4 regions of the Variovorax sp. P4_B11 genome follow, and region 3 is predicted to be linked to each of the others. Evidence: predicted binding sites of a transcription regulator. Region 3 holds the regulator's gene; each other region holds the start of a gene.
What was found. Region 3 encodes sigma-54, which starts transcription at its own class of promoters, with help from an activator protein. Its sites were predicted from a motif close to TGGCANGNAANCTGCTTT; they were not measured.

Region 1 (4,211 bases), on a different contig from region 3:
TACATGTCGAACTCGACCGGATGGGTGGCCATCCGGAAGCGCGTGACCTCCTGCATCTTGAGGTCGATGTAGGCATCGATGTACGCGTCGGTGAACACGCCGCCCTTGGTCAGGAAGGCACGGTCCTTGTCGAGGTACTCGAGCGCCTGGTCGAGGCTGTGGCAGACGGTCGGGATCAGCGCGTCTTCTTCCGGCGGCAGGTGGTACAGGTCCTTGCTGGCGGCTTCGCCCGGGTGGATCTTGTTCTCGACGCCGTCGAGTCCGGCCATCAGCAGCGCCGCGAAGCCGAGGTACGGGTTCATCAGCGGATCCGGGAAGCGCGCTTCGACGCGGCGGCCCTTCGGGTTGGCCACGAACGGGATGCGGATCGAGGCCGAGCGGTTCTTGGCCGAGTAGGCCAGCTTGACCGGGGCTTCGAAGCCGGGCACCAGGCGCTTGTAGCTGTTGGTGCCGGGGTTCGTGATGGCGTTCAGCGCGCGGGCGTGCTTGATGATGCCGCCGATGTAGTGCAGCGCGAAGTCGCTCAGGCCGGCGTAGCCGTCACCGGCGAACAGGTTCTTGCCGTCCTTCCAGACCGACTGGTGCACGTGCATGCCGGAGCCGTTGTCGCCGACGATCGGCTTCGGCATGAAGGTGGCGGTCTTGCCGTAGGCGTGGGCCACGTTGTGGATCACGTACTTCTGCAGCTGGACCCAGTCGGCGCGCTGGATCAGCGTGCTGAACTTGGTGCCGAGTTCCATCTGGCCGGCATTGGCCACTTCGTGGTGATGCACTTCGACCGGGATGCCCAGCGATTCGAGCACCAGGCACATCTCGGAGCGCATGTCCTGGAAGCTGTCGACCGGGGGCACCGGGAAGTAGCCGCCCTTGACCGCCGGACGGTGGCCGGTGTTGCCGTGCTCGAATTCCTTGCCGGTGTTCCAGGCGGCTTCTTCGGATTCGATCTTGACCGAGCAGCCCGACATGTCGTTGGACCAGCGCACGCCGTCGAACACGAAGAACTCGGGTTCCGGTCCGAAGAAGGCGGTGTCGCCCAGGCCCGAAGCCTTCATGTAGGCCTCGGCGCGCTTGGCCAGCGAGCGCGGGTCGCGTTCGTAGGGCTTGCCGTCCGAGGGGTCGACCACGTCGCAGGTCAGGATCAGGGTGGTCTCTTCGAAGAAGGGGTCGATGTTGGCCGTGTTCGGATCGGGCATGAGCTGCATGTCCGATGCTTCGATGCCCTTCCAACCGGCGATCGAGGAGCCATCGAAAGCGTGGCCCGAAGTGAACTTGTCTTCATCGAACGCAGACACAGGCACGGTCACGTGCTGTTCTTTGCCGCGGGTATCGGTGAAGCGGAAATCGACGAACTTGACCTCGTTTTCCTTCACGAGTTTGAGTACGTCGGCGACGGTCTTGGCCATCAGGTTCTCCTTGGTATGGACAGTGGTTGGAAGTACGGGATTCGGAATGCAGTTTCTATGCCCATTGTCACTGCCGCGGACAGCGCGGCGGCAGGCTGGGCATCACCCAAAACAAGGCAATTTGTAACCAGTTTGGTGCACGCAGTTTCAACGCACCATTTCGGGGCCGAGGCGTGCCTCAAAGCCGTGCAGGCCTGCCAGCAACTGGGCGTAGGCCGCCTCGACCCGGCTGGCGTCGCCCTTGACGCCGAGTTCGATGTGGCGCCCGTGCTCCGGGTGGTCGACGCTCGGGAGACTGAACACCTTGATGCCCGGATGATCCCGCTCGACGGCCTGCATGAGCGGCGTCAGCGTGGCCTCCATGGCGCCGTAGACGATCACCGATTTCTCGGCGGCGCGACCGCGCGCGAACAAGCCGGCATAGCGACTGTCGAGCACCGACTCGATCATCGGCCAGGCCATCACCGGGAAGCCCGGCACGAAGTGCACGTCGCCGACGCTGAAGCCGGGGATCTTGTTGTAGGTGTTGGGGATGATCTTCGCGCCGAGCGGAAACACGCCCATGTTGAGGCGGTGGATGTTGTCCGGGCGATCCGGCACGTAGACCGTGCCCTGCTCGCGCGCCGTGTCCTGCATGCGCTCGCGGATCAGCGCCTCGGCCTCGGGGTGCAGTGCCAGCGGCACGCCCAGTGCCGCGGCCGCGCATTGGCGCGTGTGGTCGTCGGGCGTGGCGCCGATGCCGCCGGTGGAGAACACGATGTCGCCCGATGCGAAGGCGCGGCCCAGCGCCGACGTAATGCGCGCCGGCACGTCGCCCACGTACTCGGCCCAGCCCAGTTCGAGCCCGCGCGCGGCGAGCAGCTCGATGACCTTGGGCATGTGCTTGTCGATGCGCTTGCCCGACAGGATTTCGTCGCCGACGACGATCAGACCGAAAGCACGACTCATGGGGCACTCCATTGGCTGGCGGCCGCGCTGGCATCGGCCAGCCCGGGGGTGGAAGTCGAGAGGGCCGCCGTTGCGCGCTGTGCCCGCAGTTGCGCCAGGGCGTCGAGGCAGTAGTGGGCGAACCACAATGCCGAGAAGGCGAACACCAGCGTGTAGATCCAGATCGCCAGCGGCGCCAGCACGAAGAAGGCGGCGGCGAACAGCAGGCCCGAGGCCCAGACGATGCTGGGAGCGGCGCCGAGGTAGCCGCAGAGCACGCCGATGCCGAGCAGCGGCAGCCGGTGGGCGCGCAGCAAGGTATCGCGCTCCTCGGGGCTGGCATGCTCGGCCAGGGCATCGAAACTCATCACGCGGTAGGTCAGCCAGCCCCAGATCAGCGGCGGAAGGATGAGGACCAGCGGCGGAATCAGCCACAGCGGCATCGACACCACCAGCGCCAACAGCGCCAGCACGGTCAAGCCGATCGAACGAGCCACGCTGCCGAAGAAGGAGGCGCCCTTCTTCTGTTCCAGGCTGGCGAAGCGCCGCTCGGCCACCAGCCGCGTCAGCGCCGGCGCCATGACGCCGGCCACGACCAGCAGCGACACCACCACGATCAGCGGCGTGGCAGCGAAGACCACCACCAGCGGCGCCAGCGCGGACGCCACGTCGCCCGAGAAGAAGCGCCCGATCCAGCTCCAGAAGCTGGCCAGCAAGGGCCAGGCATCGAGCGACTCGCGGGTCCAGGCGACCGCGGCGTCCCAGTAGAAATAGCCGAACACCGCCGCCAGCGCGACCATCAGGCCCAGCGGCAGCAGCGACAGCACGATCACCCGCGGGTGCAGGCAATAGGCGACCGACCGCCAGAAGGAATCGAGGAGAAGACGCATCGGGTGCCGAGGATAACGCCAGCGCGTGACGCGGCGCCCTCAATCCCTGCCGAACAGGCGCCGGAGTCCGAGCCATTGCTGGGCCCAGAAGCCGCGTCCGTAGTCGCGCACCCGGCCCTTGGCGTCGGGCTCGACCTGGTCGCGGATGCCAGTGGCGTCGTAGCGATCCTCGAAGTTGACGGTCCGCAAGAGCATGTCCCACCAAGGCAGCAGCACGCCAAAGTTGTGGCCGCCGAGCGTCTTCGGCCCCCCGGACTCATGGCCGATGCCGATCGAATGGTGCACGCGGTGAAAGCGCGGGCTGATCCACAGGCGCTCGCCGAGGGCACCGAAGCCGAGGCGCAGGTTGGCATGCTGCAGGCTCTGGCTGAGCTGCGTGAAAGCGACGATGGCGATGAACTGCCCCGGCGCGACGCCGATCAGCTGCGCCACGACGACGATGATCGCGTCGTGGATCAGGTCGTCGAGCAGGTGATTGCGGTCGTCGCTCCACATCGTCATCTGGCGCTGCGAGTGGTGCAGCGAATGCAGCGCCCACCACCAGCGGAAACGGTGCTGGCCGCGGTGGATCAGGTACTCCACCCCATCCAGCACCACCAGGTAGATCGCAAACGCAACCCAGGGCACGTCGGTCACGCCCGGCCAGAGTTCGTCCAGGTGCATGCTGCCCCAGCCGGCCGCGCGCGCCATGCCCAGCAGGTCGTCGAACACCGGCTGCACGGCGAAGAAGATCGCCAGCCGGAACAGGCCCAGCCGGTGGATCAGCGTATAGAGGATGTCGATGCGGATCGCGCGCCGGTCGACCACCGGCTCGACCGGCCGCCAGCGCTGCAGCGGGCCGATCACCGCGACCAGCAGCGCGATCTGGATCAGGCCGACCAGCAGCCAGCCGGTGGCATCGAAGGCATCCTCGACCCAGCCGCCGAAGCCGATGGCGTAGACCAGCGGCTGGATGACGGTCTCGAACAGCCACTGCTGCACGGCCGCGAAA
Region 2 (4,211 bases), on a different contig from region 3:
CACTGTCGGGCCCGGCCACCGTGGCGTCGCCCGCGGCCGACAGTGCATTGCCGGGGTGCGCCTCCAGTTCCAGGTCTTCCGCGCCCAGGCTCAGGATGCGCGGCCGCTGCGGGTGCCGGGCGCGCGCCTTCAGCACGCTGCGGCCGAGCAAGTGCTCCAGTTCGCGCACGTTGCCCGGCCAGCCATAGGCCAGCAGCGCCGCCTGCGCGCTCGGATCCAGCCGGGCGGCGCCGACGCCGAGACGGGAACGGTTCTCCTCGAGGAAGAAGCCGCTGAGCAGCAGCACGTCGCGGCCCCGCTCCCGCAACGGTGGCACACGCAGCGGATAGGCGCTCACGCGGTGATAGAAGTCGGCCCGCAGCCGCCCGGCCCGCACCTCTTCGGCGAGATCGCGGTTGCTGGCCGCGATCAGGCGCACATCCACGCGGTGCTCGCGGTCGGAGCCCAGGCGCTGCAGCTGGCCGCTCTGCAGCACACGCAGCAGCTTGGCCTGCACCGGCATCGAGAGCTCGCCGACCTCGTCGAGAAACAGCGTGCCGCCGTCGGCCAGCTCGAACTTGCCCGGCCGGTCGCCGGTGGCGCCCGTGAAGGCGCCCTTCACGTGGCCGAAGAGTTCGCTCTCGACCAGCGTCTCGGGCAAGGCTGCGCAGTTGAGACTGATCATCGGTCGCGCCGCCCGCGCCGAGCCGGCATGGATCGCCTCCGCGACCAGTTCCTTGCCGACGCCGGTCTCGCCCTGGATCAGCACCGACAGCTCGCTGCCGGCGACCAGCCGGATGTCGGCCAGCAACTGGCGCATGGCCGCACTGCGCCCGATCAGCTCGCGCGCCCGCGGCGCGGCGGCGAGCCTGAAGCCCTCCGCGCGCAGGCTCTCGAGCGCGACCCGGTTCTCGAGCTGCTCGATGCGGCCGGCCACGGTCACGATCGCTGCGGCCAGGTTCGCGAACAGTTGCAGCGCCGCCAGGTCTCCGCGCGAGAAGCGGTCGGCCTGCAGCGCGTCGAGCGTCAGCAGGCCCCAGATCCGCTGGTTGAGCTGGATCGGGCAGCCGACGCAATCGTGCACGTCGAGGCCGCCGTGCACGCCCTCCACCAGGCCGTCGTACGGGTCCGGCAGCGGACTGTCGGACGGAAAGCGCAAGGGCCCGCCCGCTCCCAGCAGCGCAGCGAAGCGCGGGTGCTCGGCGATCCGGAAACGGCGGCCCAGCGTGTCGCGGCTCAAGCCATCGACCGCCAGCGGCAGCAGACTGCCGTCCTCCAGCCGAAGCAGCGCCGCCGCATCGCAGGGCAGCAGCAGGCGCAGCGCCTGCAGCAGGCGGCGGTAGAGTTCCTCGCCGGGCAGGCCGGCGCCCATGTCCGCCAACAGCGGCGCAACCGCCTCGAGCAGCTTGTCGGCAGTCAGATGGACACGTTGATGAGTCATTGAGACACGATGTTAGCTGGGTCAAAGAGACACTGATCGCGCCAAGTCATTGATTTTCCTGGCGGGTGCGCCTGGAACGGGTATTGCAGTGCACAAGACATTCAATGTGCACTCCAGGAACCCTTCCATGCTGACCACCCAACAAAAGTCCATCGTCACCGCCACCGTGCCGCTGCTCGAAACCGGCGGCGAGGCGCTGACGACCCACTTCTACCGGATCATGCTCGGCGAGCATCCGGAAGTGCGGCCGCTCTTCAACCAGGCCCACCAGGCCAGCGGCGAACAGCCGCGTGCGCTCGCCAACGGCGTGCTGATGTATGCGAAGAACATCGACCGGCTCGAGGCGCTCGGCGATCTCGCCGGCCAGATCGTCAACAAGCACGTCGCGCTGCAGGTGCAGCCCGAGCACTATCCGATCGTCGGCGCCTGCCTGCTGCGCGCGATCCGCGAGGTGCTGGGTGCCGAGATCGCCACCGACGAGGTCATCGCCGCCTGGGCCGCCGCCTACGGCCAGCTTGCCGACATCCTGATCGGCGCCGAGAAGCAGGCCTACGACGAGCGCGCCGACGGGCCCGGCGGCTGGCGCGGCGCCAGGTCGTTCACGGTGGTGAAGAAAGAGGTCGAGAGCGAGGAGATCCATTCCTTCTATCTCGCGCCGACCGATGGCGGCCCGATCCTCGACTTCAAGCCCGGCCAGTACATCGGCCTGCGGCTGGTGGTCGACGGCCAGGAGATCCGCCGCAACTACTCGCTGTCGGCGGCGCCGAACGGCAAGACCTACCGCATCAGCGTCAAGCGCGAAGCCGGCGGCCTGGCGTCCAACTACCTGCACGACCAGCTCGGCGAAGGCGGCACGGTCGAGCTGTTCCCGCCTGCGGGCGCCTTCACGCTGGAGGCCAGCGAGCGGCCGCTGGTGCTGATCAGCGGCGGCGTCGGCATCACGCCGACGCTGGCGATGCTCGAGGCTGCGCTGAAGACCTCGCGCGCCGTGCATTTCATCCATTGCGCACGCACCCGCGGCGTGCACGCCTTCCGCCAAGCCATCGATGCGCTGGCGCACAAGCACCCGCAGCTCGAGCGCTTCTATTGCTACGAGGAGGTTGCCAGGGACGCAGCGCAAGCCGATGCACCGCACGCGGTGGGCCGGCTCGACGCCCAGAAGCTTGCACAGTGGCTGCCGGCGACGCGCGACATCGATGCCTACTTCCTCGGCCCGAAGCCCTTCATGCAGCAGGTGAAGAGCGCGCTGCGAACCCTGGGCGTGCCGGATCGGCAGGCCCGCTACGAGTTCTTCGGGCCGGCCTCGGCGCTCGAATAGGGCCTCTTCAGAACTTGAAGCCGGCGCCGAAGTAGGGACCGCCCAACGCGATCTTGTTGAGCACGCGGTCGTCGAACGTGTAGCTCAGGTAGCGATAGCCGAACTTCAGCGACACGGTGGGCGAATACTGGTAGCTGGCACCGGCCAGGGCCTGCCAGCTCGAGGTCGCACTGCCTTCACCCACATCCAGGTAGCCGAGCAGAGACCACTTGTCATTGAGCGGCATGAGGGCGCGCACGCCCACGATGCCGTTCCAGGCACCGCCCGAGTCCTCGATCTGGCCTCCCAGACCCCGCAGGCTCGGCGAGATGTTCACGTCGGCCTTGACATTGGCGTAGCGGCCGCCGCCGAGCACGTCGACCGCCACCGGTCCGTTGAGCACGCGGTAGGTGCCGGCCAGGGTGTAGACCTGCTGCACGTAGTCGACGTCGTAGCCGCCCAGGAGCCCGCCGGCGACCTGATTGGAGACGCCGAGCTTGATGTACTGCATGTCGAGAAAGCCGCCCCAGTCGCCCTTGCGGGCCTCCAGCGTGCCCATGGCGCCGAATTCAAGCGCCTTCAGCAGGGTCATGGAATTCACCGAGACGGTGCTGCCGGGCAGCGGGCCGAACTTGAAGTCCGAGCGGACACCGGCCGTCCACAGATAGGGCACGAATTCGAACTGCCAGTCGTTGGTCGATGGAATGTTCTGGGCCGCCACCGGCAGGCATGCCAGCGTGGCGCCGAGGCCGCAGAAGGTGAAGAGGAAGGACCTCGCCGGGAACCGGCCGTGCAGGGTTGGACGCATCGTGTTCGTGGCCTCAGTTGAATTTTGAGCACGACATGATAGGGCCCGGCGGCTACCCGCGAGGCGACATTCGCGGCCGGCATGCGATGCTCAAGCGGAGCCCGGCGCCGAGGCCCCGACTGGCAGCCGGTCGATGATCAGCCGGGCCATCGGCGACGGCGTGCGCCCGTTCAGCGTCACGATGCCCATCTCGGACGCGGTGGACACCAGGCCCTTGACCTCCAGCGCCCGCAGCTGGCCGTCCTCGACCTCCTTCGCCACCGCCGCGTGCGGTGCGGCGAGCACGGAGTCGCATTCGAGCGCGATGGCCTTCAGCAGCCCGACGTCGTCGCATTCGAGCGCCAGCGAGAGCTCGCTCGCCGACGGCAGGCCCGCCAGCCGCGCGAGCGCGGCCCGCACGCCCGCGGGCAGCCGCACAGACAGCACCCCGTGCGCCCACAATTTCGGCAGCGTCACCGGCCCGCGGCGTGCGAGCGGGTGGCCGTCCCGCACGTAGAAGCCACCGGACTCCTGCCGCAGCGGACGCAGCGCGAGGCTGCTGTCGGTCGGCAGGTCGCGCGTGTCGGCGACGAAGAACTCGATGTCCTCCTCCCGCAATCGCGTCAGCAGCAACTGCCAGTTGCTGATCTCGACCCGCAGGTTGATCGCGGGGAACTCGCGCCGCATCGACGCCAGCAGCGGCGCAA
Region 3 (4,211 bases):
CAGCGGTCCGCTGATCGTCTACGACCAGAGCAACGACACTTTCACGGTGAATGGCGCGTCGCTGCCGCCGAACGCCGGCGTGGCGACCCAGCCGAGCGGCCGCGTGAAGGCCATCCTGACGCCCAAGCCGGCGACCGTGCCGGCCGCGGCGCCGGCGGCCGGCGCCGCCAAGCCCGCCGCCACGCCGGCGCCGGGCAACAGCCTGCGTTCCACCACCACGCTGGGCGGAGACTTCAAGAAGTGATCGAAGCAGCCGGGATCAGTGCCAGCGACGGCCAGCCGGGCAGCCGGCTGGAGGCGCGCAGCCTGCAAAAGAGCTATGGCAGCCGCAAGGTCGTCAAGGACGTGTCGCTGGCCGTGCAGAAGGGCGAAGTGGTCGGCCTGCTGGGCCCCAACGGCGCCGGCAAGACCACCTCCTTCTACATGATCGTCGGGCTGGTGCGGGCCGACGCCGGCGACATCATGATCGACGGCGAGCCGATCGCCCACATGCCGATCCATCGCCGCGCGCGCATGGGCCTGAGCTATCTGCCGCAGGAGGCCTCGATCTTCCGCAAGCTGACGGTCGAGGAAAACGTGCGCGCCGTGCTCGAACTGCAGAGCGAGCCCGACGAGCAGGGCCGCATGGTGTCGCTCGGCAAGGCGCGCATGGAAGAGCGTCTCGCCGAACTGCTGGCCGACCTGCGGGTCGACCACCTGCGCGATTCGCCGGCGCTGTCGCTGTCCGGCGGCGAGCGCCGCCGGGTCGAGATCGCGCGGGCGCTGGCGACCCAGCCGCGCTTCATCCTGCTGGACGAACCCTTCGCGGGCATCGACCCGATCGCCGTGATCGAGATCCAGCGGATCATCAACTTCCTGAAGGAGCGCGGCATCGGCGTGCTCATCACCGACCACAACGTGCGTGAAACGCTGGGCATCTGCGATCACGCGTTCATCATCAGCGACGGGCACGTGCTGGCACAAGGCACGCCTTCGGAGATCGTCGACAACGCCGAGGTACGGCGCGTGTACCTGGGCGAACACTTCCGGATGTAGGAGCCCAATCTCGATGAAGCAGGGGCTTTCGCTTCGCGTCTCCCAGCACCTGGCGCTCACGCCGCAGCTGCAGCAGTCGATCCGGCTGCTGCAACTGTCCACGCTCGAGCTGAGCCAGGAAGTCGAACAGATGCTCGACGACAACCCGTTCCTCGAGCGCACTGCCGAGGAGGCGGCGCGCGAGGAATTCGGCCTGGAATCGGCGGATGCGCCGGTGCGCGACGAGGATCGGCAGGCCGAAGTCGAGGGCGATTTCGCGCCGGGCCCATCGGCGCCGGCCGAAGTCGCGGTCGCCGCGTCCGAAACCGAGACGGCCACCGCCGACGCCGTCGACGCCGAGCCCGACTGGGAAGGCGACGGCACGGTCGACCTGGCGCCCGACGACAGCGAATGGGGCGGCGACGCCCCGGCGCGCACCAACAACCTGGGCGACGACGAGCGCACCGACGCCACCGAGCTGGCGCGCAGCCAGGAGTCGCTGCAATCCTTCCTGCACCGGCAGGCGCTGGGCCTGCGGCTCAGCGAGACCGATTGCGCCGCGCTGCGCTTCCTGATCGAGTCGCTCAACGACGACGGCTACCTCGAGGATTCGCTGCCGGCCCTGGCTTCGGGCCTGGCCGGCGACGACAACGACCAGTTCGACGACCTAGTGCACCACTTCCAGGTCGCGCTTGGCCTGCTGCAGAGCCTGGAGCCGGTCGGTGTCGGCGCCCGCAACCTCGGCGAGTGCCTGACGATCCAGCTGCGCGCGCTGGCGCATCCCGGCGAGAGCGCCGACGAGGCGCAGGTGCGCGAGACGGCCATTGCGATCTGCAAGCAGCCGATGGAGCTGCTGGCGCGGCGCGACTTCAAGCGTCTCGCGACCCTCACGCGCAGCAACGAGGAAGAGGTTCGCGCGGCCCTGCAGCTGATCGCCAGGCTCGAGCCCAAGCCCGGCCGCCGCTTCGTCGACGTCGAACGCAACGTCGTGATCCCCGACGTGATCGTCACGCGCATCGGCAACGGCACCCACACCAAGTTCCGCGTCATGTTGAACCCCGAGGTCATGCCGCGGCTGCGCGTGCACGACATCTACGCCGGTGCGCTCAAGCAGCACAAGGGCGAAGGCAGCCAGGCGCTGTCGCAGCGGCTGCAGGAGGCGCGCTGGTTCATCAAGAACATCCAGCAGCGCTTCGACACCATCCTGCGGGTGTCGAACGCGATCGTCGAGCGGCAGAAGAGCTTCTTCGTGCACGGCGAGCTGGCGATGCGGCCGCTGGTGCTGCGCGAGATCGCCGACGAGCTCGGCCTGCACGAGTCGACCATCAGCCGCGTGACCACCGCCAAGTACATGGCGACGCCCTACGGCACGGTCGAGCTCAAGTACTTCTTCGGCTCGGCGCTGGGCACCGAGACCGGCGGCAACGCGTCGAGCACCGCGGTGCGGGCGCTGATCAAGCAGTTCGTCAGCGCCGAGGATCTCAAGAAGCCGCTGTCGGACAGCCAGATCTCCGAGATGCTCAAGGAGCAGGGGATCGAATGCGCGCGCCGCACGGTGGCGAAATACCGCGAGGCCCTGCGCATCGCGCCGGCCAATCTGCGCAAGGCACTCTAGCGATGCCTCTCGGCCGGGGCCTGAGGGTGCGCGGGTGGCTCGGCGCGGCACTCGTGGCGGCGACCGTGCTGGCCGGCGGCTGCGCCATGCTGCCGGCCGATTTCGAGCGCCAGCCATCGAGCGCGATCGCGGCCTCCACGGCCACCACGCTGGGGCGGATCGCCAAGGCCTCCGCGCCCGATCCCGACCTGAGCGGCTTCCGGCTGATGCCCGGCGGCGACTTCGCGCTCGACACGCGCTTGCAGCTGGCGCGCCGCGCCGAGCGCACGCTGGACGTCCAGTACTACCAGATCGAGAACGACGAGACCGGCCGCTACTTCCTGCGCAGCCTGCGCGACGCGGCGCTGCGCGGCGTGCGCGTGCGGCTCTTGATGGACGACCTCTACACCTCCGGCGAGGACGAGCTGCTGCTGGCGCTGGCCGCGACGCCGAACCTCGAGCTGCGCCTGTTCAATCCGTTCCCGGCCGGGCGCGGCAGCATGGTGCAGCGCTTCTCGCGTTCGCTGTTCGACTTCGACCGCGTGAACCGCCGGATGCACAACAAGCTCTTCATCGCCGACGGCACGATGGCGGTGGCGGGCGGGCGCAACATCGGCAGCCAATATTTCGCGCAGGCCGCGGGCGCGAACTTCCTGGACATCGACACCTTCGTCGCCGGTGCGCTGGCGAAGCGCCTGGGCAGCCTCTTCGATCTCTACTGGAACAGCCCCTACGTGCGGCCGATCGGCACCGTGGTCGCTTCCTCGCTGACGCCCGAGGAACTGCAGCGGCGCTTCGAGCAGGCCACCGGCCCCGCCAACACCCCGGCGCCGCGGCCGCCGGCGCCGAACGACGTCCTGGGCTACGCGCCGCTGGGGCCGGAGCTGAAGGACGGCGCCCGGCTCGACCTGATCTGGACCCTGGCCGAGGCCTATGCCGACGCGCCCGACCGCGTAGTCGGCAAGACCGCGTCCTATGGCGGCGTGCCGCTGCTCGATGTCGACAGCGTGCGCTACAACGTGATCGAGCAGATGCGGCGCTCGCGTTCCGAAGTCACGCTGGTGTCGCCCTACCTGATCCCGGGCAAGGCCGGGCTCGAGGTGATGCGCGAGGTCCGCGGCCGCGGGGTCCGGATCAGCGTCGTCACCAATTCGCTCGCGGCCACCGACGAGCCGCTGGTCCACACCGGCTACCGGCGCTACCGGCCCGACATGCTGCGCCTCGGCGTCGAGATCCACGAGCTGAGCTCGGCGCGCACCAAGCGCAGCGTGCGGCTCGGGCTGTTCGGCTCGCAGGTCGGCCGGCTGCATGCGAAGGCGGCGATCTTCGACCGCCGCGCGCTGTTCCTGGGTTCGATGAACTTCGACCCGCGCTCGGACAACCACAACACCGAGATCGGCCTCTTCATCGCCAGCCCCGAGATGGCGCAGCAGATGCTCAAGCTGCTCGACGTGCTGAAGCAGCAGGGCGCCTACCGGGTGCGCTTTGCCGAAGGCAGCGAAGGTCTCGAATGGGTCACGATGGAAGACGGTGCCGACCCGGTGCTCACCGTCGAGCCCGACGCGGGCCTGTGGGACCGCGTGATGCTGGAACTGCTCGCGCC
Region 4 (4,211 bases), on a different contig from region 3:
CGCCCGGCTGCGGCGCGGCTTGCGCGCTGAACTCCGAGTTGTAGCCCGAGCAGCCGCCGGCGCTCACGCTCAGGTGGAAACCCGCGCCGTCGGGAAGGCCTGAATAGCGCACGATGCGGCGCATGAATTTTTCGGCGGCGGGGGTGATGGTCAGCTTGGGCAGCATGGCGAATCGTCTCCAGGGGTCACAAGGAATGGGGAAAGCCTCAGGTCGCGGCGAGCAATGCGACGCGAAGTGCGCGAAGACCGGTTGTGGTTGTCATGCCGCAACGATGCAGCCGTCGACCGGGCACACGGCGACGCATTGCGGGTCGTCGAAGTGGCCTTCGCACTCGGTGCACTTGGCCGGGTCGATGATGAAGACGCCGTTCTTCTCGCGGATGGCGACGTTGGGGCATTCCGGCTCGCAGGCGGAGCAGCCGGTGCAGGTGGACGCGATGATCTTGAGTGACATGTGGCTCTCCTGAGAGGGGGATGGCTGGGGGGATTTCAGGCCGCTTCGGCAACGCCCGTGAAGGCGCCCTGGCGGATCTGCGCGTCGCCGCGGTCCTGGTGCACGATGGCGCCGCTGGCGATGCGGCCGCGGTAGTCGTTGAACCAGGCCAGCGCCGCCTTCTCGATGAACTCGCCTGTGTACTGGTCGACCGGCTCGATGCCGGCCTGGGCGAGTTCGTCCTTCGGGCAGGCGCCGATCTTGGCGACCAGCACGGCGTGGCAGTCGTTGATGGCGCGCACCACCGACGGCAGCTGCTCGTCGTCGCCGAAGCCGCCCTGGCAATAGAGGTCGACGCGGCGATGGCCGACGAACAGCGCTTCGGCCGCCGAGACCTCGAAGATCTGGAACTCGGTGACGTGGCCGAAGTGCTCGTTCACGCGGCCGCCGCCCTTCGTCGCGACGGCGACCAGCACCTTCAGGTCGTCGGCCACGTCGATGGCTGCCGCTTCGGCCAGCGCCTCGCGCTTGGCGGCGAACTGCGCCTGGCGTTCGACCTCGACCTTGTCCTGGTAGGCGCGGCGGCGGTCGAGGTCGTAGACCACTTCCATCTCTTCGATCTTGTCGAGCGTGAACTCCTCGCTGCGGTCCTCGCCCAGCAGGCCGACCGCGTCGGCGCGGCACTGGCGGCAGTGGCGCATCAGGTTGGCGCCGCCCATGCAGGCGTCCTGCACGGCCTTGAGTTCCTGCGCGCTCGGGCCGCGCTGGCCGGTGAGCCCGAAGTGCGTGCCGTGCTCGGCCTCCGAGATGAGCGGCATGATGTTGTGCAGGAAGGCGCCGCGCTTCTTCACCTCGCGGTTGACTTCGATCAGGTGCTCGTCGTTGATGCCGGGGATCAGCACCGAATTGATCTTGGTCAGCACCCCGCGCGCAGTGAGCATCTCCAGGCCCAGCATCTGCCGCTCGTGCAGGATGCGCGCGGCCTCGACGCCGGTCACGCGCTTGTGCTCCCAGAAGATCCACGGATAGATCTTGGCACCCACCACCGGGTCGACCATGTTGATGGTGATCGTGACGTGGTCGATGTTGTACTTGCAGATCTCGTCGACCAGGTCGGGCAGCGCCAGACCGTTGGTCGACAGGCACAGCTTGATGTCGGGTGCCTGCTCCTGCAGCATCCGGAAGGTGTCGAAGGTCTTCTTCGGGCTCGCGAGCGAATCGCCGGGGCCGGCGATGCCCAGCACCGTCATCTGCGGAATCTCGCTGGCCACCGCGACGACCTTCTTCACCGCCTGTTCGGGCGTGAGCTTCTGCGACACGACACCGGGGCGCGACTCGTTGCTGCAGTCGTACTTGCGGTTGCAGTAGTTGCACTGGATGTTGCAGGCCGGCGCGACCGCCACATGCATGCGCGCGTAGTGGTGATGCGCTTCTTCTGAATAGCAGGGATGGTTCTTGACCTTGTCCCAGATCTCCTGCGGCATGTCGTCAGGCCCGCCGGAGCTGCCGCAACTGGCCTTGCCTTCGCCGCCGGACGTGCCGCAGCCGCCGCCGGTTTCAGGCAGCGCGATCGCGGCGCCGAGGGGTTTGATCTGGCCGATGCCGACATAGGTCATGGCTGGCATGGAACCGGCGTGCGTACTGGCTTGCATGGTGACCTTTTCTCGCGACCGACGGTGGCCGCATGAGGGTCTTAAAGCCAAATTCGTGCCACGTAAAAAGTCCTTTGAAATCAATGGCCTGAACGATTTGTCGGGTGTGTCGTACCCGACAGCTCCCACAATTGCGCCAAGCCCTGTCAGCGATGCGACAAAGGCCACACTGCACGCCCGGCGCCTGCCGGCTCGCGCTGCGGATCAGCGCGCAGGTGGAGAACGCCGCCATCGTGCTCATGGCGTGCGACCGCGGCGACCGCGGCGACCGCTATCGGTCGACGGGCGTGTTTCCGGGGTCGCTCAGAACTTGCGCACCTCGATCTCGTGCTTGCGCAGCGCGTAGCCCATCTGGCGCGGCGAGATCTTCAGCAGGCGCGCGGCCTTGGCCTGGACCCAGCCGGAATGCTCCATCGCCCAGATCAGGCGTTCGTGCTCGCCTTCGGGTTTGCCATCGTCGGCCGGCTGAGCGGCCGGATTCGGCAGGATGCCCTGCGCGGCAGCTTCGCCGTCGGGCATCGGCACCGGCTCGGTGGCCCCCGGTGTCGCGACATCGGCGCCGGAACGCGGCGGCGCCATCGGCACTTCGGTGACGGGAATATCGGCCAGCCGGCCGGGCCGCACGGCGTCTTCGCGATCGATGTGATGCAGCACCTGGGTCAGACAGCGGTTTCCCTGGCACGGAAAGGCGAGGTCGGTGATGACATCGCCGTGCGACATGGTGGCCGTGCGCTCCACGCAGTTCTCGAGCTCGCGCACGTTGCCCGGCCAGTAGCAGCTGGTCAGCACACGCATCGCCGCCGTGTCGAAACGGGCGTTGCGCGAATTCTCGCGATTGAAGCGCTCCAGGAAATGCTGCGCCATGGCCGGAATGTCCCCGCGCCGCTCGCGCAGCGGCGGCAACTGGATGCTGACCACATTGATGCGGTAGTACAAGTCGGCGCGAAACTCGCCGGCCTGCACCATGCGCTCGAGACTGCGGTTGGTGGCAAGAATCAGGCGGACGTCGACCTTCACCGCCGCGTTGCCGCCCACGCGCTCGAATTCGCGCTCCTGCAGCACGCGCAGCAGCTTGGCCTGGAACGAAGCCGAAATGTCGCCGATCTCGTCGAGGAACAGGGTCCCGCCGTGCGCCATCTCGAAGCGCCCCTTGCGCTGGCCCTGGGCGCCGGTGAAGGCGCCCTTCTCGTGGCCGAACAGCTCGCTCTCCAGCAGCGATTCGGTGAGCGCCGCGCAGTTGACGCGCACGAAGGCCTCGGACTTGCGCGGAGAGAGGTTGTGGATGGCACGCGCGATCACCTCCTTGCCGGTGCCGCTTTCGCCGCGCAGCAGCACGGTGGTGCGCGCCGGCGCGACCTGGTGGACCTGCTCGAACACTTCCTGCATCGGCGCGGAGACGCCCACCACCTGGTCCAGCTGGCGGCCGGGCTTGAGCACCTTGTGCATGCGGCGCACCTCGTCCTGCATGGCGTCGTGCGCGGCACTGACACTGCGATGCAGCAGCAACGCCTGGCCCATCAGCGTGGCCACCATCTTGAGCAGCTGCAGCTCATCCGCGAAGACGCGCCGCTCGCCGGGATTGAGACAGTCGATGGCGAGCACGCCCACGGTGCGGCGGTCCGCGCGAATGGGCATGCCCAGCATCGCGACGGTGGCACCCGGCATCTGGTCGGCGCCCCCCGTGCGGTTGAGGAACAGGGGTTCGGCGCACACGTCGGGCACCATGGCCGGCATGCCGCTCGCGTAGACGCGGCCCACGATGCCTTCGCCGGGCGCGAAGCGCAGGCGTCCCTGCTCCTCGCGCGAGAGGCCGACCGCACAGAGGCCGTGCAGCTTGCCATCGGGCTCGGCAAGCACGACAAAGGCGCGGCGCCAGTCGAAGGCGTGCAGCAGATAGTTCAAGGCTTCGCGGAAGGTCTTGGCGACATCCAGCGAAGTGGCCAACGTCTTGCTGACCTCGTAGACCGCATCGAGCTCGCGTCGAGCTTCAATCGCTTGCATCTTCATCATGGGAGTCCCGTTCTCGTGCGACACCGGACCTGTTGCATCGAGCCAGGAAACGCACCGGAAACGGACGCCCTGACAACGCAACAACCTTGGCCGCGTCTCACGCAAGAAACATACCC

Region 1: a site for sigma-54 is predicted at 1,449-1,466, ahead of glnA (type I glutamate--ammonia ligase). Genes of this name have one in related genera too.
Region 2: a site for sigma-54 is predicted at 1,493-1,510, ahead of hmpA (NO-inducible flavohemoprotein). Genes of this name have one in related genera too.
Region 4: a site for sigma-54 is predicted at 2,129-2,146, ahead of nifB (nitrogenase cofactor biosynthesis protein NifB). Genes of this name have one in related genera too.

What each region holds. Positions count from the first base shown of each region.
Region 1 covers NZ_JBFUHO010000005.1:225,523-229,733, reverse strand. The annotation lists gene glnA (type I glutamate--ammonia ligase) at 1-1,403, opposite strand, end outside; gene AC1DYD_RS08165 (competence/damage-inducible protein A) at 1,551-2,351, opposite strand; gene AC1DYD_RS08160 (EI24 domain-containing protein) at 2,348-3,220, opposite strand; gene AC1DYD_RS08155 (sterol desaturase family protein) at 3,260-4,211, opposite strand, start outside.
Region 2 covers NZ_JBFUHO010000014.1:22,439-26,649, reverse strand. The annotation lists gene norR (nitric oxide reductase transcriptional regulator NorR) at 1-1,420, opposite strand, end outside; gene hmpA (NO-inducible flavohemoprotein) at 1,548-2,738, shown strand; gene AC1DYD_RS14890 (porin family protein) at 2,746-3,525, opposite strand; gene AC1DYD_RS14885 (LysR family transcriptional regulator) at 3,616-4,211, opposite strand, start outside.
Region 3 covers NZ_JBFUHO010000010.1:80,335-84,545, reverse strand. The annotation lists gene lptA (lipopolysaccharide transport periplasmic protein LptA) at 1-244, shown strand, start outside; gene lptB (LPS export ABC transporter ATP-binding protein) at 241-1,035, shown strand; gene AC1DYD_RS12405 (RNA polymerase factor sigma-54) at 1,049-2,629, shown strand; gene AC1DYD_RS12400 (phospholipase D family protein) at 2,632-4,211, shown strand, end outside.
Region 4 covers NZ_JBFUHO010000033.1:49,231-53,441, reverse strand. The annotation lists gene AC1DYD_RS25385 (HesB/IscA family protein) at 1-166, opposite strand, end outside; gene AC1DYD_RS25380 (4Fe-4S binding protein) at 260-454, opposite strand; gene nifB (nitrogenase cofactor biosynthesis protein NifB) at 490-2,085, opposite strand; partial or broken gene AC1DYD_RS25370 (cysteine synthase B) at 2,265-2,381, shown strand; gene nifA (nif-specific transcriptional activator NifA) at 2,389-4,095, opposite strand.